3 regions of the Kitasatospora cystarginea genome follow, and region 2 is predicted to be linked to each of the others. Evidence: riboswitches for the same ligand, from Rfam matches in the RefSeq annotation. Region 2 holds a riboswitch; each other region holds the start of a gene.
What was found. Region 2 has a riboswitch for cyclic di-AMP ahead of ABD369_RS00530 (C40 family peptidase). Riboswitches for the same ligand answer to the same signal wherever they lie in the genome.
Positions count from the first base shown of each region.

Region 1: it holds a riboswitch for cyclic di-AMP, as region 2 does, so the genes downstream of both, ABD369_RS24695 (transglycosylase family protein) here and ABD369_RS00530 (C40 family peptidase) in region 2, are expected to answer to the same signal.
Region 3: it holds a riboswitch for cyclic di-AMP, as region 2 does, so the genes downstream of both, ABD369_RS12425 (CAP domain-containing protein) here and ABD369_RS00530 (C40 family peptidase) in region 2, are expected to answer to the same signal.

Region 1 is NZ_BAAATR010000024.1:111,377-120,809, forward strand. Features, by position in the region: gene ABD369_RS24665 (ABC transporter permease) at 1-201, shown strand, start outside; gene ABD369_RS24670 (NAD(P)/FAD-dependent oxidoreductase) at 672-2,042, opposite strand; gene ABD369_RS24675 (Ppx/GppA phosphatase family protein) at 2,562-3,500, opposite strand; partial or broken gene ABD369_RS24680 (DUF501 domain-containing protein) at 3,623-4,132, opposite strand; gene ABD369_RS24685 (FtsB family cell division protein) at 4,146-4,625, opposite strand; gene eno (phosphopyruvate hydratase) at 4,784-6,070, opposite strand; gene ABD369_RS24695 (transglycosylase family protein) at 6,304-7,149, opposite strand; cyclic di-AMP (ydaO/yuaA leader) riboswitch at 7,154-7,334, opposite strand; gene ABD369_RS24700 (cytochrome P450 family protein) at 7,649-8,902, opposite strand; gene ABD369_RS24705 (SDR family NAD(P)-dependent oxidoreductase) at 9,169-9,433, shown strand, end outside.
Region 2 is NZ_BAAATR010000001.1:112,838-122,270, forward strand. Features, by position in the region: gene ABD369_RS00510 (glycosyltransferase family 4 protein) at 29-1,165, opposite strand; gene ABD369_RS00515 (glycosyltransferase 87 family protein) at 1,350-2,708, shown strand; gene ABD369_RS00520 (hypothetical protein) at 2,784-4,010, opposite strand; gene ABD369_RS00525 (C40 family peptidase) at 4,070-5,134, opposite strand; gene ABD369_RS00530 (C40 family peptidase) at 5,327-6,382, opposite strand; cyclic di-AMP (ydaO/yuaA leader) riboswitch at 6,444-6,606, opposite strand; gene ABD369_RS00535 (C40 family peptidase) at 6,911-7,936, opposite strand; gene ABD369_RS00540 (NYN domain-containing protein) at 8,162-9,433, opposite strand, start outside.
Region 3 is NZ_BAAATR010000009.1:17,219-26,651, forward strand. Features, by position in the region: gene ABD369_RS12420 (NAD(P)/FAD-dependent oxidoreductase) at 1-347, opposite strand, end outside; gene ABD369_RS12425 (CAP domain-containing protein) at 830-1,753, opposite strand; cyclic di-AMP (ydaO/yuaA leader) riboswitch at 1,756-1,888, opposite strand; gene ABD369_RS12430 (mycothiol-dependent nitroreductase Rv2466c family protein) at 2,190-2,831, opposite strand; gene pdxR (MocR-like pyridoxine biosynthesis transcription factor PdxR) at 2,934-4,367, shown strand; gene ABD369_RS12440 (PadR family transcriptional regulator) at 4,786-5,085, shown strand; gene ABD369_RS12445 (polyprenol monophosphomannose synthase) at 5,265-6,002, shown strand; gene ABD369_RS12450 (hypothetical protein) at 6,027-6,299, shown strand; gene ABD369_RS41110 (HNH endonuclease) at 6,387-6,518, opposite strand; gene ABD369_RS12455 (helix-turn-helix domain-containing protein) at 6,551-6,946, opposite strand; partial or broken gene ABD369_RS12460 (response regulator transcription factor) at 7,014-7,232, opposite strand; gene ABD369_RS12465 (hypothetical protein) at 7,226-7,387, opposite strand; gene ABD369_RS12470 (hypothetical protein) at 7,562-9,022, shown strand; gene kdpB (potassium-transporting ATPase subunit KdpB) at 9,116-9,433, opposite strand, start outside.

The DNA.
Region 1 (9,433 bases), on a different contig from region 2:
GGCGTCGCGCTCGGCACCTTCGCCGCCTGGGCGATCAACCGCACCCTGATCTCCAGCCTGCCGACCCTCAGCACCGTGATCCCCTACGGCGAGCTGCTGCTCTTCCTGGCGCTGGCCGGACTGGTCGGCCTGTTCGCCGCCCTGTGGCCCGCCCGCCAGGCGTCCAAGCTGAACATCCTGGAGAGCATCAAGACCGACTGACGGTCCGCTGGACAACGGGAATGCCCCCGCCGAAGGGTTCGGCGGGGGCATTCCCGTTGTCTCCGCATGTCACCGGCCACCCGGCCGGACCGGCCGACACACCCCGCGGAGAGCTGGCGGGCGCACCGACGCCGCAGACGGCGAGCGCCGAGCACCGGGTGACAAGTGGCAGGCAGCACTCGCCAAGTGCCGGGCGGCAAGCGGCGATCAGCGAGCAGCGGCAAGCGACGAGCACCAAGCAGCAGACCAGCCAAGCGAGTTCCGGAGCCGGTCCCCTCCCTCCCGGGCCCGCGGGCGCACGCAGGGGAAGGCCCCTGCCGGAGGATTCCGGCAGGGGCCTTCTCGGTACTTCTGTACTCCGCCCGGTCGCACGGCCGGCTGAGCACCACGGAGGTCGTGGTCCGGCGACACTGCCGGGCGGAGGGCCTCCGACTCGTACCCGGGCTACTCCTCCGCCCGGATCTGGTCGCTTACTTGCTGCTCGCGAGTTCCTTCTCGGCCGGCTTGGCGGCCTCGACGGGCTTGGGGGCGGGGCCTGCTGCCTCCTGAAAGGCGCTGAACGGCTTCTCCATCTCGGACAGGCCGACCGTCTCGCGCTTCAGGAACATCGCCAGCGTCCAGTCGGTGAAGACCCGGATCTTGCGGTTCATGGTCGGAACCATGGCTCCGTGGTACAGGCGGTGGAACCACCAGGCCGGGCGGCCCTTCAGCTTGTACTTGCCGAAGAGGATCGCCACACCCTTGTGCAGGCCGAGACCGGCGACCGCACCCAGGTTCTTGTGCTTGTACTCCTTCTGCGGGAAGCCCCGCATGCCGGCCACCACGTTGTCACCGAGGACGACGGCCTGGCGGCACGCGTGCTGCGCGTTCGGCGGGCACCAGGCGCCCTCGCCGGCGGCGAGGTCCGGCACCTGGGCGTTGTCGCCGGCGGACCAGACGTAGTCGAAGCCCTGGACCTGCAGGGTCGGCGCGGTGTCCACGTGGCCGCGCGGGCCGAGCGGCAGGCCGAAGTTGGCCAGGACCGGGTTGGGCTTGACGCCCGCCGTCCACACGATGGTGGAGGCGTCGACCTCGACGCCGTTCTTCAGCACCACGTGCTGGTCGACGCAGGAGTCCATCGAGGTCTCGATGAAGACCTCGATGTTGCGCTCCTCGAGCTTCTCCTTGGTCCACAGACCGAGGTCCGGGCCCACCTCGGGGAGGATGCGGTTGGCCGCCTCCACCATGATGAAGCGCATGTCGTCGCGGCTGACGGTCTTGTAGATCTTGGCCGCGTCGCGGGCCATGTCCTCGATCTCGGCGATCGTCTCGACGCCGGCGAAGCCACCGCCGATGACGACGAAGGTCAGCGCCTTGCGGCGGACCGCCTCGTCCGTGGTGGACTCGGCCTTGTCGAGCTGCGACATGACGTGGTTGCGGAGGCTGATGGCCTCCTCGACCGTCTTCATGCCGATGCCGTGCTCAGCGAGACCCGGGATCGGGAAGGTGCGGGAGACCGAGCCGGTGGCCACGACCAGGTAGTCGAAGGGCAGCTCGTAGGAGTCGCCGGCCGCGGGCTGGATGGTGGCGACCTTGCGGGCGTGGTCCACACCGGTGACTGAACCGGTGAGCACCTCCGCCTTCTTCAGGGCCGTGCGCAGCGGCGCGACGAGGTTGCGAGGCGCGACGTTGCCGCCGGCCGCCTCCGGGAGGAAGGGCAGGTACGTCATGTACGACCGCGGGTCGACGACCGTGACGGTCGCCTCTCCGTAGCGCATCTTCTTGAGGATGCGCATCGCGGCATACAGGCCGACGTAACCACCGCCGACAATGAGGATGCGAGGACGCTCCGTGGTGCTCATATCGGAAAGTATCCAGCACCGCCCGACGGACCTTTCGTGAGCCCCGTCACATCACCCTGGACACCGTCTGCTACACTACGCGGCCCCGTCCGGCGGGGCCTGACGCGCGTTCACAACCCCGCGCGGCCCGCGGTGAGCACCGGAACGCGGACGGCACTCCTGAGCAGCAACGATCCTGGTGACGCGGGGGTTCCCGCGCGCCGTTTCGAATTCACCGGCCAGCCGGGAGCCCCGCCTGCGATCCAACGAGCCGGTCAGCGAGTCGACCTTCGGTCCCCCATAACGGGCGTAGCGGGCGGCAAAGTGCGACGAAAGACTGGATCGTCATGTGAAGAAATTCACGAAGGTTTTCCCGGCACCCCCGCCGGCGACCGCTCCCGGGCCCACCGAAGGTGCCCCGAAACCGGCCAACAGGACCGACCGGCGAAAGGGAGCGGCGACGCCGCGGGCCCTGTCGCCGGTCGGTCCAAGTGAGGGGTCGGGGACGTGAGCGCCCCCGACCGCCGCGCCCGACCACGGTCAGGCGATGCTCCAGGCGATGCCGTCCAGGATGTCGTGCTCGCTGACGACCACCTCGGCGGCGCCCGTCCGCTCCATGATCTCCAGCAGCACCAGGGCACCGGCCGCGATCACGTCCGCCCGGCCCGGGTGCATGACCGGGATGGCGGCGCGCTGCTCGTGGGTGGAGCTCAGCAGGCGGCCGGTCACCTCGCGGACGGCCTCGACCGACAGCCGCGAGTGGTGGATGGCGGCGGAGTCGTACTCCGGCAGGCCGAGCGCGATGCCGGCCACCGTGGTGACCGTGCCCGCGAGGCCGACCAGGGTGGCCGCCCGGTCCAGCGGGACCACCTCGGAGGCCTGGTCCAGCGCGGCCCGGATGTCGGCCTGGGCTGCGGAGATCTGACTCAGCGTCGGCAGCTCGGCGCCCGCGAAGTGCCGCTCGGTGATCCGGACGCAGCCGATGTCCACCGAGCGTGCCGCCTCGACGTCCTCGTGGCCCAGCACGAACTCGGTGGAGCCGCCACCCACGTCGAAAACCAGGTACGGGGGCTCGAAGGCGCCGCCGGTCAGCTCCTTGGTGGCGCCGATGAAGGAGAGGTGCGCCTCCTCCTCGCCACTGACCACCCTGGGCTCGACGCCCAGGATCTCCCGGACGCCCTTGCGGAACTCCTCGGCGTTCTCGGCGTCCCGGGAGGCGCTGGTGGCGACCAACCGGATCCGGTCCGGTCCGACCCCGTGCTCGGCGATGACCGCCGCGTACTCGCGGCAGGCGGCGAAGGTGCGCTCCAGCGCCTCGGGCGCCAGCCGGCGGGTCTTGTCCACGCCCTGGCCGAGCCGGTTGATGATCATCCGCCGGTCGCGGTCGGCGATCGCGCCGGTCTCGGGGTCGAGGTCGGCGATCAGCAGACGGATCGAGTTGGTGCCGCAGTCGATCGCGGCGACCCGGGTGGCGGTCATTCGCTCTCCTCCTCTGCCTTGCGCTTCTTCGCGGCGCGCTCGACGGTCTTCTGCTCCTTGGCGGCGATGACGGCGGCGTGGTCCTCGGCCCTGGCCCGCTGCTCGGCCACCTCGGCCGCGCTCTCGGCGAGTTCGGCCGCGCTCACGCACGGGCCCTTGGCCCACCAGTCCTCCAGCATGCCGAGCGCCTCGTCGCCGAGCGGGTTGACGCCGGGCCCGGCCGCCAGCGAGTGGCCGACCAGCACGTGCAGGCACTTCACCCGGTCCGGCATTCCGCCTGCGCTCGGGAAACCCTCGAGCACCTCGATGGCGTCCCGGCGGGCGATGTAGTCCTCGTGGGCGTGTCGGTAGGCGGCGGCCAGCTCCGGGTCCTCGGCGAGCCGGGCGGTCTGCTCCTTCATCACACCGTCCGCCTCCAGGGTCCCGATCAGCGAAGCGGCCTTGGGGCAGGTCAGGTAGTACAGGGTCGGGAAGGGCGTGCCGTCCGGCAGCCGGGGTGCCGTCTCGACCACGTCCGGGTTGCCGCAGGGGCAGCGGTGCGCGACCGCGCGCAGACCGCGCGGCACTCGGCCCAGCTGGGCCGCGATGGCGGCGATGTCGGTGTCGGAAACGGGAGGGTTCTCAGAGGTCATGGGGGTGCTGTCTCTAGCGGGTGGCGGGTACGGGGGCAGTGGACGGGGCGGCGCCGGGAGCGGCGCCGGCCGCGGCGGGTGCGTCGGCCAGCGCGACCGAGTCCCAGACATTGGTGTACCAGGGCACGGCGGACCTGGCGGCCGGGCCGGCTGCCACCGCGCCCGGTGCGGGCTGTGCGGTGGCGGGCGGACTCGGGTCGACCGACACGAACGGCGTCTCACCCGGCAGCGCGTAGTGCAGCCGCTCGCGGGCCTGCGCCTTCACGTACTCCGGGTCCTGCCAGCGGGCCCGCTCCTTGCGGAGTTGCTCGACCTGCTGGGTGGCGCGCTCGGCCTTGGCGCGCTGCGCGCTGATCTCCGAGCGCTGCGCGATGAACTGGCGGGTGGGGTACGCGAGGATCGCCACCAGCGAGCAGAGCACCAGGACGAGCACCGTGGCCCTGCTGGTGAACCGCGGCCGCCCGGCGATCCCGGGGATCTTCCACCTCGCCATGTACCCCTCCCGTCGGCCCCGCGCGCCGGTGCCCCGCCGCCCAACCCTACGGGGTCGGGCGGCGGGGCACCGATCACGAGCCATCCGTGTCAGACCTCATCCGGTCGGACGCAGGTGTCAGCCGTCGTGCTGACCAGCCCTCGTACGCACTGTGCTTACTACTCCGCGGCGCGGAAGCGCGGGAAGGCCGAGCGACCCGCGTACTCGGCGGCGTCGTCGAGGATCTCCTCGATGCGCAGCAGCTGGTTGTACTTGGCGACGCGCTCGGAGCGGGCCGGGGCACCGGTCTTGATCTGGCCGCAGTTGGTGGCGACGGCCAGGTCGGCGATGGTGACGTCCTCGGTCTCACCGGAGCGGTGCGACATCATGCAGCGGTAGCCGTTGCGCTGGGCCAGCTCGACGGCGTCCAGGGTCTCGGTCAGCGAACCGATCTGGTTGACCTTCACCAGCAGTGCGTTGGCGGTGCCGGTCTCGATGCCCTTGGCCAGGCGGGCCGGGTTGGTGACGAACAGGTCGTCACCGACCAGCTGCACCTTGTCGCCCAGCTTGTCGGTCATCGCCTTCCAGCCGTCCCAGTCCTCCTCGTTCAGCGGGTCCTCGATGGAGACCAGCGGGTAGTTGGCGACCAGGTCGGCGTAGTAGTCGATCAGCTCGGCGGAGGAGAGCGCCTTGCCCTCGAACTGGTAGGCGCCGTCCTTGTAGAACTCGGTGGCGGCGACGTCCAGGGCCAGGGCGATGTCCTTGCCCGGGGTGTAGCCGGCCTTCTTGATGGCCTCGGTGATGAGGTCCAGGGCCTCGCGGTTGGAGTCCAGGTTCGGGGCGAAGCCGCCCTCGTCGCCCAGGCCGGTGGACAGGCCGCGCTCCTTCAGCACGGCCTTGAGGGTGTGGTAGACCTCGACGCCCCAGCGGACGGCCTCGGAGAACGACTCGGCGCCGATCGGCGCGATCATGAACTCCTGGATGTCGACGTTGGAGTCGGCGTGCGAACCGCCGTTGAGGATGTTCATCATCGGAACCGGCAGCACGTGCGCGTTCGGGCCGCCGAGGTAGCGGAACAGCGGCAGGTCGCTGGCCTCGGAGGCGGCGTGCGCCACGGCGAGGGAGACGCCCAGGATCGCGTTGGCACCGAGCGAGGACTTGTCCGGGGTGGCGTCCAGGTCGAGCATGGCCTGGTCGATCAGGCGCTGCTCGGTGGCGTCGTAGCCGACCAGCTCCGGGCCGATCTGCTCGATGACGGCGAGGACGGCCTTCTCCACGCCCTTGCCGAAGTAGCGGTTCTTGTCGCCGTCACGAAGCTCCAGGGCCTCGAAGGCGCCGGTGGAGGCGCCGGACGGGACAGCGGCACGACCGGTGCTGCCGTCGTCGAGGCCGACCTCGACCTCGACCGTGGGGTTGCCGCGCGAGTCGAGAATCTCACGGGCTACGACGACATCAATGGACGGCACGAGGCATCTCCTAGCGGAAGCAGGTCCTACGGACAGGGGGTGCAGTCTGCGGACGATTGCGGAGTCGTTACGACCAGAGCCTAACCGCACCGGGCCTCCGGGCCACGCTGCCCTTGGCTCCGTCTCAGCGTGTGGCCGCTCTACCAGCCGGTAGTTCACCTGAATGACCACAAGCGCGACAAGTGGGGCCGTTTCCGCGACGCGGCGGAAACGGCCCCTCATGCCACCTGGGGTCAGCCCAGCTTGAGCACCTGACCGGGGAGGATCAGGTTGGCGTTGCCGCCGATGGTGGCGCGGTTGACGTCGTAGAGGTGCTGCCAGCCACCGGAGAGGTGCTGGGCCTGGGCGATGCCCGACAGGGTGTCACCCTCCTTGACGGTGTAGTCGCCGGTGGCGGCGCTCTGCGTGGTGGCCGCGGCGGACACCGGGCTCTGCGCCGGGGCCTTCTCGGCGGCGCCGCCCGCGAACTGCTCGTAGATGCTCTGGTGGCTGGTCCAGTACCAGCCGCCGCTCTTCTGGTACCAGTACTTGCCCGACTCGGCGTCGTAACCGGCCTTGCCCGGGAAGGACGGAGTGGCAACCGTGCGCGAAGAGTCCTGGGAGGACTGGCTCTTGTAGCTCTTGGTGCTGCTCTTGCTGCCCGAGGAGCCCGAGCCGGAGCTGCGGGTGTGGCTGCTGGTGTCCACGTCGGCGGCCGAACCGCCCCTGGACAGACCTGCCGTGACGGAGCAGACCGGCCAGGCGCCGGGACCCTGCGAGGCGAGGACCTTCTCGGCGATCGCGATCTGCTGGCCCTTGCTCGCCTGGTTGGCCTGGCCCGCGTACTGGCCGCCGCCGTAGGCCTTCCAGGTGCTGGAGGTGAACTGGAGTCCGCCGTAGAAGCCATTGCCGGTGTTGATGCTCCAGTCGCCGCCGCTCTCGCAGTCGGCGACCTTGTCCCAGGCCGACACGGAGGCGGCGTGTGCGCCGGTGGCGGTGAGCAGCGGCAGCGCTAGACCGACGCCGGCCACACCGGCAGCGGCGATGGCCTTCTCGGCCTGGGTCTTGCGACGATGACGGCCCGAACCGGTGAACAGCATGAAGGTGTCCTCTCCGCACGCCTGCGAGGTGAGCTGTCGGGTTCGGACCGGGAGGTTGGCCCGGCCGCGGCGAGCGGGACAGGAACGCTTCCTGCCCTGCCGACGCGGCTTCACCCCAAGCCGTGGGAACGGCGACGAAACCTGGGTCCCCCGCCCTTGCCCAAGGGTTCTGGTCGGTGTCCCGAGGCGTGATGGGCAAGGTTTGGCGTTCCACGCAACGGGGTTCGCAGCTGCGAACTCATCGGAGACTACGCATACCGTCACACCAATCACAAGCTCATATCCCGTACATCACACGAGAATTACGCTGTGTTTATATGCGCCCACAAACGATGTGACTTTGTCCGGTTTGATGCGCATTCAGAGATCGACAAACGGGGACAAGTCCGACACGCCGTCAGCTCGACACGCCCGGTTCGCCGGGTGTCCGGAAGGCGGCGCGGACCATGTGGCACATCTCACCGAAATCCCGAGAATGACTTCTGGATTACGGGGAAGATCAGCCCTGTCGCGCGGTAAAGGAAACCGGGAGTTCGCGCAGGCCACGCATGATCAGACCGCCGCGCCAGCGCAGTTCGGCGCCTTCGGCGGCAAGGGTCAGGTCGGGCAGCCGGGTCAGCAGGGTCGCCAGCGCGATCTGGCCTTCCAGCCGGGCCAGCGGAGCGCCGATGCAGTAGTGGATTCCGTGGCCGAAACCCAGGTGCGGGTTGTCCTTCCGGGCCAGATCGAGCGTGTTCTGCGCGGCGAACCTGGCCGGGTCGCGGTCCGCGGCCGCCAGCACCACCAGCACCGGGTCGCCGACCGGGATCTCCACCCCGCCGATGGTCAGCGGACTGGTCGCGAACCGCCAGGTGGCCAGCTCCACCGGCCCGTCGTAGCGCAGCAGTTCCTCCACCCCGGTGGCCAGCAGCTCCTTCTCGCCGCGTGCCACGGACTCCTGCAGCAGCGCGCGCTGCCCCGGGTTGCGCAGCAGCGCGTACAGACCGTTGCCGATCAGGTTGACGGTGGTCTCGAAGCCGGCGAAGAGAAGGATGAAGGCCATCGCGGCGGCCTCGTTCTCGGTGAGGTGCTCGCCGTGGTCACTGGCCCGGATCAGGCCGGAGATCAGGTCGTCCCCGAGGTCGGCCCGCTTGCGGTGGATCAACTCGGCCAGGTACGAGCGCATCCGCTTCACCGCCCGGCCCACGCCGCCGCGTTGGCCACCGTGGTGGCGGATCATCATGCCGGCCCAGTCCCGGAAGTCGTCCTGGTCCTCCGGCGGGACGCCGAGCAGGTCGCAGATCGCGTAGATGGGGAGCGGGAAGGCGAACTCGTGGATCAGGTCGGCCGAACCGCGTGTGGCGAAGCCGTCGATCAGCCGGTCCGTCAGCTGCTGCACCCTCGGCTCGAACTCGGCCACCCGGCGCGGGGTGAACGCCTTCGACACCAGCCGGCGCAGTCGGGTGTGGTCCGGCGGGTCGATGTTCAGCAGGTGGGTCATCAGGTCGGCCTGCCGCTCCCCCGGGATTCCGACCCGGCCGCTGCGGTGCGCCTGCTCGCTGTGGTGGGCGGGGTTTTTGGACAGCCTGCCGTCCGCCAGCGCCTGCCGGGCGTCCGCGTACCGGGTGACCAGCCAGGCCTCCACCCCGCTCGGCAGCGTGGTGCGGTGCACCGGGCTGTGCTCGCGCAGCCAGGCGTACGCGGGGTAGGGGTCGGCGGCGAACTCCCAGGTGAAGAGCTCGGGCTGCGGGGTGGAGTCGGGCGTTTCCGGCATGTCTCGACGGTATCCGGCGGCGGGCGGCCGGCTCCACGCGGGCGGCCGGCTCCACGCGGGCGGCCGGTGGCTCCGGGACGGCGCCCCATTGCCCCGGGGACGCGCGGATAGGGGACGGACAGGGGGAAGGAGGGGCTGTCTGCGGACGGCGCGTAGCTGACAGAGTCGTGACGTCCGGATTACGCCGCTGCGCGGCGGACTCCCCCGCCCGTGCAGGAGTGAGCCTGGTCACCTGCCGGGTAATGAGTGTCGCGGAGGGTCGAGCAGTGCCTACGATCCTCCGCAATGACTCTGATGGATGGCAGCGCGGGGCCGTCCACGGGGAGCGGCTCAAGGAGGAGCAGGCCATGCGGGTAGCCGGGGCAGTGGTGGTCATCGCGGTACTCGACGGTGGGTCCGGAGACGGTCTGGCCCGCCGGTTCGCCGCCGCTGGCGCCGCCGGGATCATGGTCGCGGACCTGCACGCCGGTGTCGCCGAGGACCTCGCCGCCGAACTGGACCGGCCCGGCTGCCCGGTGGTCGGCGTGTGCA
Region 2 (9,433 bases):
AGCAAGGGGCATGCCCAGGCCCGGTGGCTCAGGCGGCCAGCAGCGAGGTGAGCCGCCCGGCGAGGAGGTCCCAGCGCCAGGAGCGTTCCACCCAGCGCCGCCCGGCCTCCCCCATCCGCCGGCGCAGTTCCTCGTCGTGCAGCAGCCGTACGATCCGCTCGGCCGCGGCCGCCGCGGACCGCCCGGACACCACGTACCCGGTCTCACCCTCCAGGACGGCGTCCGGCGCCCCGCCCGAGTCGCCGGCGACCACCGGCAGCCCGGTCGCCGAGGCCTCCAGGTAGACGATGCCCAGGCCCTCCACGTCCAGGCCGCCCCGGCGGGTGCGGCAGGGCATGGCGAAGACGTCCCCGGCGCCGTAGTGCGCGGGCAGCTCCTCCCACGGCACCGCTCCGGTGAACCGCACCGAGCCGCTCACGCCCTTGGCCTCGGCCAGCTTGCGCAGCTCGGGCAGGTACGGGCCACCGCCGACGATCAGCAGCACGGCGTCCGGCACCGAGGCCAGGATCTGCGGCATCGCGGCGATCAGGGTGTCCTGGCCCTTGCGCGGCACCAGCCGCGACACGCAGACGACGACCGGGCGGTCGCTCAGTCCCAGCCGGGCCCGGATCTCGGCGCCGCCGGAGTCCGGCCGGAAGGTCTGCTCATCCACCCCGGGCGGCAGCTGCACCATCCGCTTCGCGGCCGCCGGGCCGACCGCGGCGGCGATCCGCGAGCGGGTGTACTCGCCGAGGTAGGTGAGCGCGTCGGTGCCCGCGCCGATCCGGTGCAGCAGCTGCCGGGAACCGGGCAGCTGGGCCCAGGCGGCCTCGTGCCCGTGGGTCATGCCGAGCAGCCGTCCGGCTCCCGCCCGGCGCAGTGCCGGGGCCATCAGCCCGAGCGGCGCGGCGGCCCCGAACCAGACCGAGTCGCAACCCTCGGCCCGCAGGATCTCGGCGGCCCGCCGGGTGACCCTCGGGGTGGGCACCATCATCTTCGTCCGGTCCCGGATCACCGGAAAGGGCTGCTCCGCGTCGAACCGCCGGACCTCGCTGCCGTCACGCCAGGTGGAGGCGTACACCACGATGCTTCCGGCGGGCTGGTGCACGGCCATGTTGTGTACGAACGCCTGGATTCCGCCGGGCCGCGGCGGGAAGTCATTGGTGACGATCAGGGTCTTGTGCATGCCACGGCTCGCTCGGTCGGGGGGTGCTCGGTGTACCGCTCGGTGATCCGTACCATAGGTCAACACCGCGGCTCACCGGGAACGCGGCCGGGCACCGCAACCGTTTCCCTCCCGTGCCGGTCCGGAAGGACGAGGGGTCTCGCGGGCACAGCCGCACGGCCCGTTATTCGTACGAGGGAGCGCAGTGGAGTTGGTCCCGGCCGGTCTCACCGGCAACACCGGCAGTACCGCGCTGCCACGCCCCGGCCGCCCGGCCGGCGGGGCACTGTGGGGCCTCGCGGGCGGCTGGGTGGTCACCCGGGTACTGATCGTGCTGATGGCGTCCGGGGTGCTGCGGATCTCCGGCACCGACGTCACCGCCGACGTCTCGGTGATCTACCACGGCTGGTACGAGGTCCTGCAGACCGGCACCTTCCCACTGGACGACGTGACCTGGCAGTACCCGCCGGGTGCGGCGCTGGTGATCATGCTGCCCGGTCTGCTGCCCTGGTCCTACCTGGTCTCCTTCTTCGTCATCTGCGGCGTCCTGGACGCGCTGGTGCTGGCCCTGCTGATGCGGGCCGGCGCCCGGCGGGGACGCAGCTACACCGGCGCCTGGGTCTGGGTGGCGGGTGTTCCGCTGCTCGGGCCCACGGTCTACTGCCGGTACGACATCGTGGTGACCGCCGTCGCGGTGGCCGGGCTGCTGGCGCTGCTGCGCCGGCCGGCCATCGGCGGCATCCTGCTGGGCTTCGGCGGCCTGGTGAAGATCTGGCCGGTACTGGCGCTCGCAGGCACCCCGCGCGGCCGCCGCACCCGCCGTTCCTGGACGGCCGCGGTGGCCACCCTGAGCACCCTGTGCTTCCTGCTGGCGGCCGGGATGAACGGCGCCTTCGAGTTCCTGAAGTTCCAGCGGGACCGGGGCATCGAGGTGGAGTCAGTCGGCGCGCTGCCGCTGCACTTCGCCCGGCTGGCGGGCGCCTGGCCGGGCCAGGTCTCGATGAACTACGGCTCGCTGGAGCTGCTCGGTCCCTGGGTGCCGCTGATCTCCCGGCTATCGGTGGCAGCCACCGCGCTCGGCTTCGGCTGGCTGCTGCTGTGGCGGCTGCGGGCCAAGCGCTGGCAGGCCGCCACCGGCTACGACGCTGCGCTCGCCGCAGTGCTGATCTTCACCGTGACCAGCCGGGTGATCAGCCCGCAGTACCTGGTCTGGCTGATCGGCGTGGCGGCGGTCTGCCTGACGGTGCGCGGCACCAGTCAGAAGCCGGTCGCGGTGCTGATCCTGGTCGCCACCCTCTTCACCACCCTGGAGTTCCCGATCCTGTTCGGCCAGGTGCACCAGAGCCAGCCGTGGGGCGTGGCGGTGCTGACCGTACGGAACGGGCTGCTGCTGGCGGCCGCCCTGGTCTCCTGCCGCCGCCTGTGGCGCGCCACCCGGGACCCGGACGCCGAGCGCACCGTCGTCCTCCCGCCCCTGGAGCGGACGGGCTACCCGGTCCGTCCCGGTATCGCCTACGAGCAGGACCTGCTGGACGGCCTCGGCCCCGAGACCGCCAAGAAGTAGGGCCGCTCTCGCTACGGGTTCCGGCGGGTGGTGGACGCGCCGCCGCGTGCCTGAGCGCTCCCGGCCGCGGCCCGGCTACGGCCGGGTCGGCAGCCGGCGCACGTCGCCGATCCACTGGCGGGTGAACTCGTCGAGACTGACGCCCAGTTGGGCGCGGAACAGCCCGTCGAGCCCCTGCGACCTCGCCGGGTCGGCCGCGCCTACCGCCCGGTAGAGCGAGACCAGGTGCTTCTCGCTCCACTGCGTGGCGATGAGGTTGCAGGCCAGCCAGGCCAGTTCGTAGGCCTGGGCTATACCGGCCGAGCCGGCGACGAAGTCCTTGTCCAGGGGCAGCGCGGTCGGCAGCCGGCCGGCCGACACGTCGCCCGCGAGCTCCGGGGCGATCTGCCGGGCGGTGCGGCCCCTGCCGCGGTAGCCCGTGTAGTCGGCCACGCCCTCGGAGAGCCAGAGCGGAGTCCAGGGCCTGGTGTCGGCCCGGGTCGCGACATGGGTGGCCTCGTGGGTGGTGACGACCCTGCGCCCCAGGTCGCTGAGCCCGGCGTAGGCGTCCGGGTTGAGCAGTATCCGGTCGGCGGCGGTGCCGTGCGGGGCACCGGCGGCCGCGGTGGTGACGGCGGCTATGCCCTGGTAGTCGGAGGCGGAGACGCCCAGCAGCTGGGCGAACTGCTCCTCGCTCTGCGGGGTCTCCACCAGCAGCCGCCCCGCCCAGCCGTCGCCCCAGACCTCCTCGACCGCCGGTACCGCCTGGTCCACGACCTCGGCGGTCCTGGCCAGGTCGGCGCTCCCCAGCAGGCCCAGCACCAGGCAGTGGCTGCCGTGCGCCACCCGGACGGTGCCCAGGTCCCAGAGCGCGGCGGCCCCGGTCGGCTCGTCCTTGGCCAGCAGCCAGCCGCCGTCACCGCGGACGAGCTCCAGGGTGCGGCCCAGCAGCGCCGGGTGGTCGTCCACACCGCGCAGCCGGTAGCCGAGATCGGCCGCCACGGTGATCCGGTCGGCGTCCCGGGGCTCGGTGAAGTCGGTCATCCGGTAGAAGAGGTCGGCGAACGGGAGGTCGCGGCAGCGGGTCAGCACCTCCTGCTGCACATCCCTGGCCTCCGGGGCCACGTCCGCGAGCAGCCCGGCCGGGTCCGAACCGAGCAGCGCCTTGGCCCGCCGGGACAGCAGGGCCTCGATCCGCGGCCGGACGGGCGGGCCCGCGGCAGCGACCCCCTCGGCGGTACCGGCCGACGAGCGCGCCCCGGCCCCGGACAGCTGTACGAGGCCACCGGCCGCCAGCAGCAGCGCGCCGCGCCGGGACAGCAAGGGCCGACCTGCCCCGGTCGGCCGGGGCAGGTCGGTGACCAGCGGTTCGTGGTCCGTGTTCAGACCCGCACCACCCCGGCCACCGGCATCGCGTTCACGCTCTCGTAGCGGACCCTGGCCCCCGGGTGGGGCGCGTGCACGACCACCCCGCCGCCGGCGTACATGCCGACGTGGTGCATGTCCCTGAAAAAGATCACCAGGTCTCCCGGTCGTGCCTCGCTCAGGCTCACTCGCCGCCCCGCGTACATCTGCGCCTGCGAGGTGCGCGGCAGGGTCACTCCGGCCTGCCGCCAGCTCCAGTACATCAGACCCGAGCAGTCGAAGGCATACGGGCCCGCCGATCCGTACACGTAGGGCGAGCCGATCCGGGAGGTGGCGGCGGCCAGCGCGGCGGCGGCACGGTCGGAGGGGGCGGGCAGGTCGCCGAGGTCGAGCCGGTCGGTGCCGCGGGTGGCGCGCTGCTCCGCCTCCTTGGCGTCCTCCAGGGCCATCCCGGCCCGCTCCGCCGCTCCGAGGGTGTTGAGCAGCCGCTGGGCCTGGTCGAGCCGCTGCTGGATCTGCTGCTTGCTCTCCGCCAGGGTACGGCGGGCCTCCTCCAGCTCGGCGAGCTTGGCGCTGGTCTCGGCACGGCGCTGGTCGAGCCTGAGCTGCCGGTCGATCACCTGCCGGACGGTGGCGCTCTGCCGCTCGGCGGCCTGGTTGAGGCTGCGGGCCCGGGCGAGGTACCCGGCGGGATCGGTGTCCAGCATCAGTGCGACGGCCGGGTCGATGCCGCCGGCCCGGTACTGGGCGGCGGCCACCGCATTGAGATCGCCGCGAAGCCGGTTCAGCTCGTCCTGCGCGGCGGCGACCTGGCCCTGCAGGCCGTCGGCCTCGCTCTGCAGACGCTTCTGGTACTCCTGGGCGGCGTTGAACCGCTCCGCCGCCCGGTCGGCCTCCTCGTACAGCTGGTCGACCTGAGCCCTGACCTCCTGCTTGGACGGCGGCTCCCCCGGTGCGCCCGGGGCCGCCTGGGCCGGCCCGCCGAGCGTCATGCCGAGTGCAGTGGTGGCCGCTGCCGTGAGCGCCAGGGCGCGGGCCAGCCGCTGCGTGCCCTGCAGGGGGGAACGGCGGTGCATCGACATCGGGGCGGCTGCTCCATTCGTCCTCGGCTAACGTCCGGGGGCAGACGTTAGCGAGTCCGGAGGATCTAGTCCAAACCCTTGCAACACCGAATATTTGACCACTAATCGGACATTAGCTCGACGAGTCCGGGAACGCCGCAGGCCCGGCCCCTCGGAGACGGGGCCGGGCCTGCGGACGGAACCGCGAAGAGGTCAGACGCGGATGATGGCCGCGATCGGCAGAACGGTGGCCGGCATGTACTTGACGTTCTCGCCGGTACGCGGGGCGTGGACGACCTGGCCGTCGCCCGCGTACATGCCGACGTGGTGCATGTCGTTGTAGAAGATGACCAGGTCACCGGGCTGGGCCCTGGAGATGTCGGTGCCGATGTTGGTGCCGGCCGACGCCTGCTCCTGCGAGGTGCGCGGGATCGAGACGCCAGCCTGCGCGTAGGACCACTCCATCAGACCCGAGCAGTCGAAGGAGCTCGGACCCTCGGCACCCCACTGGTAGGGCTTGCCGATCTGGCTCTCGGCATAGGCGAGCGCGCGGGCGGCGTACGAGCCCGACGCCGGCACGTGGACCGTGCCGCCACCGCCACCGCCACCGCCGGTGCTGGTGCCACCGCCACCGCTGCCGCCGAGGTCGGTGCGGTTCTGGTCACGGGAGGCGCGGGCGGCGGCGTCCGCGGCGGCCTGGGCCTGAGCCAGCTGCTCGCGCTGCTGCTGGGTCAGCGAGTCGAGCAGCTCCCGGGCCTTCGCCAGCTTCGCCTGGACGTCGTCCTTCTGGGCCTTGAGGTCCTGGGTGGTGGCGTCCAGCTCGCCCAGTTTCTGCTGGGCCTCGGCCTTCTGCTGGTCCAGCTTCTCCTGGTCGGCCTTGAGCAGCTTCAGCGCGTCGGCCTGGGAGGCGCCGAGCTGGTTGAGCGAGTCGGCCTGGCTGAGGAAGGAGTCCGGGCTGCTGGAGAGCATCAGCTGCACGGTCGGGGATATACCGCCGTTGCGGTACTGCTCGGCGGCGACGGCGCCGAGCTCGCCCTGAACGGTGCTCACCTGCTGCTGCTGGCGCGCCACCTGGTCCTGCAGGTCGTTGACCTGCTTCTGCAGTTCCTGCTGCTTCTCGTTGGCCGCGTCGTACTTCTCGCTGGCGACCTCGGCCTGGTCGTTGAGCTGATCGACCTGGGTCTTGACTTCATCCAGGGTCGGCTTCGGGTCGGCGTGCGCACCGACCTGGGAGGAGATGGCCACCGCGGTCGCGGCTGTCGCCGTCATGATCGACACGCGGACACGGCTTGCGGGCTTGGGGCGACGATGGGACGCCACGAAGGCGGACTCCTTCTTCCTACGTCCGCCTACCGGGTGAGCTGACGGGTTCGGGCTGGAAGACATGCCCTACGACGCCTCACCGGCCCGCGTCCCCGACGGCCGGCCGGCCTGGCGCCGATTCACCCCGAGGAACGTGGTTCCCCGGCTCCGATCCGCAGCAACCCCAACAGGGGCTTCCCCGTGGGCAGTTGAACTGCCCCTACTGCCTCTCGGACTCGGCGGTAACCACCGCCGCCACCCTGGCTGGGTGATCGACTGTGCGGTGGTTCAGGTCCTGACCCTAGTAACGAAACCGTGATCCGTTCAAATCCTTGTCAGAAAAAATTCTGAGTCAATGCCAAGTTCATTTGTGAACCGACCGTGCGTGACAGCTCGGATACCGACGGCTGACAGCCTTTCACGAAAACGGCCCGCCGAAGCGCCCTGCGTCGCAGGACGAATTCGGCGGGCCGGGAAGCCGGACTCGCGGTGGCGTCAGACCCGGCGGATGGTGACGATCGCCATCGCGTCCGCCTTCATCGTCCGCACCACGTCACCGGTGTGCGGGGCGTGCACCACCATGCCGTTGCCGATGTACATCCCGACATGGCCCCCGCCTTCGTAGATGACCAGGTCACCCGGCTGCGCCTGGGCCAGCGAGGGCACCCGGGCACCGACCCCCATCTGCTCCTCCGAGGTACGCGGCAGCGAGACACCCGCCCGTGCGTACGACCACTGCATCAGACCCGAGCAGTCGAAGGTGCTCGGCCCCGCCGAGCCCCACTGGTAGTCATGCCCGCGCATGCTCAGCGCCGCGGACACCGCGACACCGGCGTAGCCGCCCGCGCTCGGCAGGTCGCCGAGGTCGGCCCGGGCGTCGCCGCGCGAGGCGCGGTCGGCCGCCTCGACGGCGGCCCGCTCCTGCGCGGTGAGCGAGTTCAGCAGGCTCTTGGCCTCCTGCAGCTTCTGCTGCACCTGGGCCTTGGCGTCGTTCAGCTCCTGGGTGTTGCGGTCCAGCTCGGCGAGGACGGCGGCCGCCTCCTGCTTCTGCTGGTCCAGCCGGGCCTGCTGCGCCTTCAGCGCCTTCAGGATGTCGGCCTCGGTCTGGTTGATCTGCTGGGCGCTGGACGCCTGCTCCAGGTAGCCGTCCGGGTTGGACGAGAGCATCAGGGTCACGGACGGGTCGATGCCGCCCGAGCGGTACTGGTCGCCGGCCACCGCCGACAGGCTGGTCTGCAGCTGCGTCAGCTGCTCCTGGCCGCGGGCGACCTGGTCCTGGAGCTGGTCGGCCTGCTTGCGCAGCTGGTCGGCCCGCTCCTGGGCGCCGTCGTACTTCTCGGCCGCCTGCTCCTGCTCGGTGTTCAGCTGGTCGATCTGAACCTTGACCTCGTCCTTGCTCGGCTGGGCGGGCGCCGCGTGGGCACTCGCGTTGGCCGACAGGGCGACCGCGGTCGCCGCCGCAGCGGTCAGCACGGACACCCGTGCGCGGCTCGGCTGCTTGGGACGGCGGTGGCTGGCCAAGGGACTAGCTCCTTCTTCCTGCTGGCTCCGTCCGTTCGGGCGGAATTCCGGAAAATAGGTTTGACGCCAGACCCTAGTGAAGATGACGGATTCGCGCCACTCCCTCGCCGGTGCCAACCCCCAGCCCCCGCACGGAATTCACCGGACCGTCACATATTGCCGGGAATGTCCGGACTGTCGTGAACGCCGGACCCTACAGGGCCACCGGAAGGGCAGACTTCCTGGTCAGGACCGGGACAGCCGGTTCAGCAGCAACACGGACGACACCGGGCGCGCCCCCGCGTTCCGCACCCCGTCGGCGATCTCCTTGTCGGCGGAGACCACCACCACCGGACGCCCCTTCGGCTCGGCCCGGACCAGACGCCGGATCAGCTCGTCCGCCGTCTCCCCGGTCCGGCTGAACCGCACCCGGACGCCGCGCGGAGGCGCCATCATCACCGGCACGTCGAGGTCCTGCCCGTCGAACACACAGGTGACCTCCGCCTGGGTCCGCTGCGCCAACATCGCCAGCCCGCCGAGCAGCCGGATCCGCTGCTGCTCCAGCGGCAGCGTCGGGTAGCCGGTCTTGGTGACGTTGTAGCCGTCCACCACCAGGTGCACCTGAGGGATCGCCAGCAACTGGTCCAGCAGCGCCGGGTCGTCCTCCGCCAGCCCGCGCCGGGCCACGTCGTTGGGCGAGGCCGAGCCGGGCACCACCGCGTCCACCAGATCGGCCGGACGGATCTGCGAGACCGGCAGCGCCAGCTCGCGCTGCAGACCCTGCGCCGAGTGCAGCACGGTGTCCAGCAGCAGCCGCAACCGCATGTCCTCGACGCTGCGCCCCTCCCTGGCCGAGCGGCGACCGGCCTCAACCGCCGTCTCCAGCTCGGCGATCCGGTGCCGCAGCCGCCGTGCCTCACCCTCCGCCGCACTGCGCTCGGCGGCGGCGGCGGCCCGGGCCGCATCCAGCTCCAGCTGCATCTTGCGTGTCTCGGCCTGCGCCCGCCGGGTGTCGCTCTCCAGGCTGCGCACCCGCTTGCGCAGCGACTCCGCCTCCCTGCGGACGCCCTCCGCGTCGGCCCGCTGGCGGTCCAGATCGGCCCGCCCCTGGGCCCGTACCTCGGCCAGCTCCTCCTGGAGCTTCTCCACGAACCGGGCGGCCTCCGCCGCGGCCCCCTCGGCGCCCGCCCGCTCCACCTGCTCCCCGGCTTCGGCCACCAGCCTCACCCAGCCCGCCGGCCGCAGCAGATACGCGGCGGCGGCGACATCCATCGGGTCGGCGGCGCCGGGCACGCTCCCGGCCTCCAGCGCCTTGACCAGATCGGGCTGGCCCAGCCGAAGCCGGTCCGCTATCCGGAGCCGGAACAGCGGCTCGGACTCCAGGGCGGCGGCCAGTGCCGTGCCCGCGTACTTGGCCCGCCGGGCCGCGGTGAACTTCGCGTACTGGCGCAGCGAGCCGGGCACATCGGCCTGCGACAGTCCGCCCAGTGCGTCGGCGGCGATCCCGACCACCCGGCG
Region 3 (9,433 bases), on a different contig from region 2:
AACGGGCGGGTGAAGCTCACGATGGTGTGCCGGGGCGAGAAGGAGTCCAGCCAGCCGGCCGGCGTGAGCCAGCGGATGTCGGTGGCCAGGCCGAAGCGCTGCGCGCCCTCACCGGTGAGCAGCTCGGTCGTGCCCGGCAGCAGCCGCTCGATGGCGTACAGGCCGGCCGGCATCAGCAGGTGCGCCTGCCGGGCCTGCGGGACTCCCCCGGCGAACTCGGCCTTGCCCGGCCGACGGTCGCGCTCCACCACGGTCACCCGCCAGCCCGCCTCGGCGAGGACCCAGGCGTGCAGCAGTCCGGCCAGGCTGCCTCCCAGCACAGCGGCTCTGCCAACCGGTAGCGGCATCTCGATTCCCCCTTCGGCCGGCGGAGCTCACGGCGTCGAGCCCCACGCTGTTCAGCGGGTGGTGCGGTGCGGATCGCGCGGCGCGAGCGGTGCAAGCGGCGCCCGCGCACGGCGGGGTGGTGCAGTGCGCGGCGGCGCGGCTCGGCGTGCGGTGGTACTGGACGGCGGACGTACGGCGTGAGTGGGCGCGCAGCGCACGCGGGGAGCGTACGAGCACGAACCGGATGCATTCTGCCCACCCGGGCCGGGCCGCTAACCACCCCCTCGCACTGAAATGACGGTACATCGACAAATATTTGAGGAAATATCCCCACTTGGCTATCGGGGTCGTCGCCGAGGGGCCGGCGACCGCCGACCCGCCCGACCGTGCGAGGTTCCGCCGCGCGCGCTCCGCCCCACGGGCCTGGCGCCCGCGAGGCGGAGGCACCCGACCCGCCCCCGGGGGGGCGGGTCGACCTCGGCCTACGTCCTTGACGGACGGGTCAGTTGGAGAAGTCCTGGGTGAGCCAGACGGTTCCACTGGCATCCCGGTAGACGGCGATGCCGATGTGGGTGAACTCGCTGCTGAGGATGTTCTTGCGGTGGCCGTCGTCCGGCGGCGTCTCGTTCAGCATGTCCTGGGTCAGACTGACCGCCATTGCGGCGATGTCCTGGGCCGAGGTGGAGACCCCGTTGCCGTAGCCTATGTTCTCCCCGACGGCGTTCCACTGGACGCCCGCGGCCGTCACCCGCGCACCCAACTCGGCCTCGCCCGGGCACTGGTGGGACATGCCGCAGCCGCCGGCCATCGTCTGGTTGTGGGCCTCGGAGCTGCTGGTCAGCCCTGCCGTGATGGTGTAGGCCGGCAGACCCTGGGCGGCCCGCGCCTGGTTGATCAGGCCGAGCACCTGCTGCACGGCGTCCGAGCTCGAACCGGTCTGCGCGGCCGGGGTGGTGGCCGCGGGGGCGGGGGCGTGCGTGGCCGGGGCGGACGGAGAGGCGGCCGGGGACGACGGCGCGGACGTGTGCGACGCCGGGGCCGAAGTCGGAGCGGAGGGCCGCACGGAGTGGGAGCCCTGGGACTCGCCGCCTGGGCGCGCGGTCGCGGATTCCGAGGCGTGGGAGGCCGGGGCGGACGGCGACGGCGAGGCGTGCGAGGCTTCGGCCGAGGCCGGAGCGGAGGGCCGCGCGGCGTGCGGGCCGGCCTGGTGGTGGTGCTGATCGGAGTCGTCCTGGTGCCGGTACTGGTGGTGCTCCTGCCACCCGGCATGGCTCGCGTAGGTGTGGGAGCCGGGCGCGGCGGAGGCTCCGCTCGCGCTCAGCAGCGGCAGCATGAGGCCGGCGCCGGCGATCCCGGCGGTGGCGGCCAGCCGCGGGGTGTGCCTCCGGCGCGCGCGGCGATGCCGGCCGGTACCTGAAGTCAGCATGGGGCGTCCCTCTGCGACGCCTGCGAGGTGAGCTGTCGGGTTCGGGCCGTGAGGTAGCCCGGCCGCACACGGCGGCTTCACCCCTAGCCGCGCTCGTCTCGCCCGCGAACGGGTCGAGCAGGGCGCGGCAAACTACCTGGTTCCCCCGCTCCTGCCCGGTGCACTGCTCGACGTCCGGCCGACCGGTGGACAGGACTCGGCGTCCCGGCGGCAGGGTCCGCAGGTGCGAACAGCCTGAACGCTAGGCAGATCGACCCGGAAGACACAAGTTCGTATCATGCGCATCACATGGACATCCAGTGAAGATCTGATGGATTGCCATATTCACTGACACAATGCTGCATAAGTGCCCTAATCGGACAAATCTCTCGACTGTCCATGGCGGTCACGGCGGCCACCGCCCCCCGGGGGGGGCGGACGAGGCGGCCGGCGCGCGTCAGTCGACGATCGGCCCGCATGTGCGGCCGCGCTTGAGTTCGAAGAACCCCTCGGCCTCCGTGACGAGCAGTATGCCGTCCCACAGCCGCCCGGCCGCCTCACCGCGGGGGATCGGGCTCACCACCGGACCGAAGAACGCGTTGACCGAGCCGTCGGGACCGGCGATGTGGATCGCGGGCACGCCGAGGTCCTCGCCGATGGGGTCGAGGGCCGCCCGGTTGCCGGCCAGCAGGACCGGGTCGAGCCCGGCGTCGTCGGCGGCGTCGGCGAGTCCGGCGGGCAGGCCCGCCTCCTCCAGCGCGGCCAGGTACAGCTCTCGGCCGATGGGGGCCTTCTCGAGGTGGATCCGGTTGCCGAGGGCGGTGTACAGGTCCCGCAGCACCTCGCTGCCGTGCGCGCGTTCGGCGGCCAGCACCACCCTGGCCGGGCCCCGCCGTTCGGCGAGCCACTGGCGGTACCAGTCGTCCACCTCGCGGCCGTCGTTGTGCGCGGCGAGGCCGAACACCCGGAACCGGCTGCGGACCTGACGGACCTGCTCCACCTCCAGCAGCCAGCGCGAGCCGATCCACGCCCACGGGCACACCGGGTCGAACCACATGTCCACGGCCGTCGTCTCAACGGTCGTCTCGACAGTCGTCATGTACGAATCTCCTGCTCCTTGAGTGTCCGAGGAGACGCTACGTGACCAACTGGCCTTGGCTAAGCTCCAATTCGGATCGATCTGATTGGGCCAATTGTGGATGTGCATGTCACCCTCGGCGGACGGGGCGACCGGGCCGCCCGGATCTACCGGCAACTGCTGGACGCGGTGCTGGACGGACGGCTGCGCCCCGGCGAACGGCTGCCGCCCAGCCGGGAGCTGGCCCGCCGGCTCGGAGTGTCCCGCAACACCGTGGCCTCGGCCTACGAGCGGCTGGCCGCGGAGGGCTTCCTCCAGGGCCGGGCGGGGTCGGGCACCTTCGTGTCCGGGCAGTCCGTCGGCACGCTGGCCGCCCGCCGTGCGCCGGCCGGCCCCGGGGCACAGCCGAGGCGGGTCTGGCAGTCCGTGCCGGCCGCCCGGGGGCAATCCCCGGAACCCACCTACGACTTCCGCGTGGGCACGCCCGACGGGCGACTGTTCCCCTTCCGGACCTGGCGGCGGCTGATCACCGACGAGCTGCGGCCGAGCGGGCTCGGCCGGGCCGACTACGGGCCGCCCGAGGGCCACGCCGACCTGCGCGCGGCCATCGCCCGCCATGTCGGCCTCTCCCGCTCGGTTCGGGCCACGGCCGAGGACGTCCTGGTGACCCAGGGGGCGCAGCAGGCACTGGACCTCGTCGGCCGGGTGGTGATCGAGCCCGGGGACTGCGTGGCCGTCGAGGACCCGGGCTACCCGCCGGCGCGGCTGCTGTTCGGCTCACTGGGCGCGCGGGTGGTCGGCGTACCGGTGGACACCGAGGGGCTGATGGTGGACGCCCTCCCCCGAGAAGCCCGACTGGTCTACACCACTCCCTCGCACCAGTTCCCACTGGGGACCCCGATGTCGCTGGCCCGCCGCGCCGCCCTGCTGGACTGGGCCGAACGGCACGACGCGGTGGTCGTCGAGGACGACTACGACAGCGAGTTCCGCTTCACCGGGCGGCCGTTGGAGCCCCTGCAGAGCCTGGACCCCGGCGGCCGGGTGGTCTACGTGGGCTCCTACTCCAAGACCCTGCTGCCCGCGCTGCGCCTCGGCTTCCTGGTCGCCCCGGCCTCGCTGCAAGCGGCGCTGCACAGTGCCAAGCAGCTGTCCGACTGGCACGGCGACCCGGTCGCCCAGGCGGCACTGGCCCGCTTCATCGACGAGGGCCTGCTGGCACGGCACATCCGCCGGGCCGGCCGGGAGTACGCCGCCCGCCACGCGCTGCTCACCACCACTCTGGCCCGGGACTTCGCCCCCTGGCTGGAGCCGGTGCCCTCGGCCGCCGGACTGCACGTCTGCGCGCGGACCGCTCCCGGCGTGGACCTCGGACCGGTGCTCGCCTCCGCGCGGCGGGCGGGGGTCGCGGTGAACACCGTCGCCGACTTCAGCGCCGGGGAACCGACCCGGCCTGGGCTGGTGTTCGGCTTCGGCGCGATCGACCGGGACCGGATCGCCGAGGGTCTGCCGCGCCTGCGGCAGGGCCTCCCCGCCGCCGCCCCGCCCATCCCGCACTGAACGGGCGGGGCGGGCTCGTCCACCCCGCTCGTGGTCAACCCCCGCTCCGGAGACCGGGATTGAGGCCGCCAGCCCCGCCGTGACGGCGAAGCCCCCGGCGAGGGCGGCCGAGGCGGCGAAGACCCGCCGGACCGTCAGGTCGACCTGCTCGACCCGGCTCGGGGCCGTGCGGATACCGTCCGGGGTCCGTTCCGGGCGGATCCCGTCGGCCTGGAGCAGTGCCACCAGCCGGCGCGTCGCATCGGCGCCCCCGCCCGGATCCGCAGCGCGGCCGGTCCGACGAAGGAGGTGAAGGGGCCGCCGTGTCACGCATGACGGCAGAGTACACGGCGCGTACTACTTGCCACGTACTACCTGGCGCGTAGTACCAGGCGCGTAGTAGCGTGGCGCCGGAGGGCAAGGAAAGGAGGCGCGGCGGATGCAGGCGAACGACGCCCAGACGCTGGTGCTGTGCGTGCTGGCCGACGGACCGCTGCACGGCTACGCCATCAACACGGCGATCGAGGAACTGGTCGGGGAGCGGCTGGGGCCCGGGAGTCTCTACGGGGCACTTGCCCGCCTGGAGGCCAAGGAGCTGATCGAGGCCGCCGAGGAGCAGGGGCGCCAGCGGCCCGTCCGGCTGACGCGCAAGGGCCGCCAGGTACTGGAGCACGAGCTGCGTTCCATGGCGAAGGTCGCCTCGGTGGGGCTGCGGAGCCTCGGGGTGAGCCCGGCGTGAGCCCTCACCACGGCCCGGTCCGCCGCTGCCCCGGCGCGTTCCGGGGCCGCCGGGACCGCCAGGCCCCGGGAACGGGCAGCGCCCTCGGCCGTCGCGGCCGTCGCCACCCGTGGTCCGCGACCGCCGGCTGAGCGACCCGGCCGAAACCACCACGACCTCCCGCACCCGAAGGGCTGATCATGGCTGTCTCCTCCCCCAAGGTCACCGTCGTCGTCCCGACGTACAACGAGCGGGAGAACCTGCCCGCCCTCGCCGCCCTGCTCGCGGACCTGCCGGTGCCCGACCTGCACCTGCTCGTCGTGGACGACAACTCACCCGACGGCACCGGCGAGGTCGCCGACAAGCTCGCCACCGAGTCGCCGGACACCGTCGGCGTGCTGCACCGCACCGCGAAGGACGGACTCGGGCGCGCCTACCTCGCCGGCATGGCGCGTGCACTGGACGAAGGCGCGGACGTGGTGGTCCAGATGGACGCGGACCTGTCGCACCCGGTCTCGGCGATCCCGGCCATGATCGACACCCTGCTGTCCCAGGATGCCGCCGTGGTCCTGGGCTCGCGCTACGTCCCGGGCGGCTCGACGGCCGCGGACTGGCCCTGGACCCGCAAAGCCCTCTCGGCCTGGGCGAACTTCTACGTCAACGCGATCCTGCGACTGCGGGTCCGGGACGCCACCGCCGGGTTCAAGGCCTGGCGGGCGGACACGCTGCGGGCGATCGACCTGCCGTCGGTCCACTCCAACGGCTACTCCTTCCAGGTCGAGATGAACTACCGCACGGTCAGCCGCGGGCTGGCCATCCTCGAAGTGCCGATCCGGTTCGAGGAGCGGGTGCAGGGCGCATCGAAGATGAGCCTCGGCGTGCAGCTCGAATCCGCGCTCACCCCGTGGAAGCTGCGTTTCGGCCAGGGCCGCGGCTGACCGCTACCCGGAGTCCGCGCGCAGGTGGGCGAGGACGCGTCGGTTGCCGTCGGCCGGGTCGAGGTCGAGCTTGTTGAGGGGACCTCCGGCATGTGCTCGGGTTCGACGTCCACGACGAACGAAGCGTGGTACCGGCCCGCCGGATCCAGCACGATCGTCACGGACGACGGTTCCGCCGGAAGGGAACGGGACCACTTCACCCGCACGTCGCCGATCTTCGCCAAGTTCAGCTTCCCGTTCGAGCGGATACGGAACCCGTTGCGGGAGAAGCGAAGCGACTGCCGGTTGGTCGGGTAGCCGGGGCACATTGCTGTGCCCCGGCCCCCTAGGAACCGGACGTGCGACTTTCACCGCATCCGGCTCGGGCAGGTCTCTGCCCGCTAGTCAGGAACTCATCTTCCGGTCTCCGGCGTGTACTTGCCGGTGACATTGCGTGTGAATCAGTTCCAGATTGCTTGGGAGGTCGCTGCCGCCCTTGCTGCGGTACGTAAGGTGGTGCACGTTGATGCCTCTCATCGAGGCCGTGAACCACCTGGCCCAGTCGTTGACTATTCCTCTCTTCCTGTAGAACCACTGATGGGCAGCGACTTCGTGTCGCACTCCTTGCGGGATTTGAATCCGGGGAGCCCAACCGGCCTTCCGGCGCGCTTGCCGGACACGGAATCGAAGAAGTTCCGGTATGCCGTGTCCAGGTCCCGCAGGGACTGGATCAGCGGATCCACACCGACCGAAGCGAGCCACGCCCGCTCCGGGGTCTTCTTCGCCTCCGTGATCACCAGCTTCTGCAGGTCGGTGCTCCTGGGGTACGGCTGCCCGGCCTTCCGGGCTTCCCTCCGCGCCGCAAGGGCGTCGTTGTGCACCACCCGCGCACACCCGAACGTCCGGGCCAGCGCGGCACGCTGACCCAGCATCGGGCAGACGCGGTAGGGGTACCGGAGGTGCACACGGTCAACCTACCGAAGGTCACTGACAACAGCTCACGTCCAAACCTCCGAAGATCACTCCGCCGCTTCACGGCTCCGACCCAAGGACCCTCCCCCACCCTCCGGGCGGGGGGACCCCCATCTCCCCAGCCTTAAGCCCGGGGCATCCTGGGAGAACAAAGGTGAAGATGCTGCCCGCGTGTTTGACCACGGCGGCCTCGGTGACGACCAGTTGGCGGGCGATGGACTGGTTGTTGCAGCCCTCGACCATCAGCGCGAGGACTTCGCGCTCGCGCGGGGTCAGGCGGCCGACACGAGGGTGACCGCACCCAGCAGCGCGCCACTCAGCAGGTAGGCCCAGCAGCGCCACGGCCAACCCGAGCACAGGAAGCGCACCGGGCGCGACCTCAGCGAGTTCCACAGCGCGAGCCCGGACGGCTCGGCGGCCGGCTCTCCCGACATGCGGCCCCCTCTCCGTCGATGCCGCTCGGACCACTCGACCCTAGTCGACGGCCGGGCGGGTGACGGCGGCCGCGTCCGGAGCGGGAAGGGACAGGGAGGGTGGGGAAAAGTCGACCATCGATGTTCAAGGCAGGTCTCCTGACCATCCGTCGGCTTCGACAGTCCAATGAGCAGGTGACGACTTACCGACTCAAACGCACCGACACCGTTCCCGGTCCGACCGGCCGCCGCAACGGTACCTGGCGGGACACTCCGGCCCTCTGGGCGGCCGGGTGGCTGCTCTCGGCGGCCTGGGCCGGGTCCTTCCCGCTGCTGTCCGGGCTGGCGACGCACCGGCGCTGGGGCCTGTTCGCGGCGATGGGCTATCTGCTGGCGGCCGCCGTGGCGGCCTGGGCGCCCGGTTCTCGCTCTCGCGCCGCTTCGGCGCTGGTGGCGCTGGCCGGCGCGGTGCTGCTGCCGCTGACGGTACTGGTCGCCACCGGGCAGGGGCAGTCCGAGGTCGCGGTCATCGAACGCTCGGCGGACCTGCTCATCCACAGCGGCAGCCCGTACCACCCGGACCCGCGGCAGGTGGAGGACTTCACCCCCTACCTGCCGGGGGTGGCCCTGCTCGGGTTACCCCGTGTACTGCTGGGCGCGACCCCGCTCGCGGACGCTCGGCTGTGGTGCGCCGCCGTACTGACGGGGTGTCTGGTGGCCGGCCGGCTGGTGCAGCGCCCGCGCCGTCGGCGGAGTGCGGGCGGCCGGACGGGATTCGGGCAGGCGGTGGGCTCCGGGCGGACGCCATTCGGGCGGCAGACGGCGCACGGGCGGACCGGCGCCGGTCGGCTGCCGGGCGGGCGAGTGGCAGCCGGAGGGTCCGCGGGTCGGCGGCCTGTCGACGGCCGGCCGCCGTTCGGTCCCGGACTGGTGGCGCTTGTCGCCTCGCCGGTGGTGGCGTTGCCGCTCTGCGTCAGCGGGGTGGACCTGCCGCTGACCGGTGCGTGCTGTCTCGGTCTGGCGCTCGCCGCGCGCGGACGTCCGGTCGCGACCGGACTGGCACTGGCGCTGGCCTGCTCGATCAAGTGGTCGGCCTGGCCTGCGCTCCCGGTGGCGCTCGCACTGCTCGCCGCCGTGCACGGCCGACGGCCGGCGGTCCGGTGCGCCGTTGTCTGCCTGGCCGCCACGGCGGCGCTGGTGCTGCCGGTGGCACTCGTCGCGCCGCACGAGATGGCCGAGCAGGTACTGGCGTTCCCCACCGGCCGCGCCGCCGTGCCGACCCCGGCCGGCAGCCCGCTGCCGGGCCGTCTGCTGGCCGGGTCAGGTCCGGCAGGGTGGTCCACGGCCGTCGCCATGCTGGCCGCCGGTGGTGCCGTTCTCGCCGTGTCGCTGTTCCTGCGCCCGCCCGCGTCCCTGGTCGCGGCCGCGGATCGGCTGGCCCTCGGCCTGACGCTGGCCTTCTCGCTCGCCCCGGCGGGCCGGTTCGGCTACCTGGCACTTCCGCTCGTCCTGGTCACCTGGGCCCGCCTGGCCGGCCCGCCCGGAGCCCGGACGCGGCAGACCCCGACCGCACAACCGGGCGGCGGGGACAGCTCGGCGCTCCGGCCGAAGACCAGTGGCCGCAGCCCGCAGCGCGAGCCCGCCGGACAGCCCTGACCGTTCGGTACGGCCGCTCCGAAGCGCCGCAGGCACGCCACCGGCTGCCGCTCCGGGGAGTGTCGAACCCAAGGGCGCCTCGGGCGGGTTGGCTCACAGGTCGGGAATGAACTGCACCACCAGGTCGATCAGCTTGATCCCGACGAACGGCAGCACCAGACCACCGAGCCCGAACACCCTCAGGTTGCGGGCGAGCAGATCGGAGGCCGAGGAGGGGCGGTAGCGAACGCCGCGCAGGGCGAGCGGGATCAGCGCCACGATGATCAGTGCGTTGAAGATGATCGCCGAGGTGATCGCCGAGGTCGGGCTGTGCAACCCCATGATGTTCAGGTGGTGCAGACCCGGGTACACGCCGGCGAACATCGCGGGGATGATCGCGAAGTACTTGGCGACGTCGTTGGCGATCGAGAA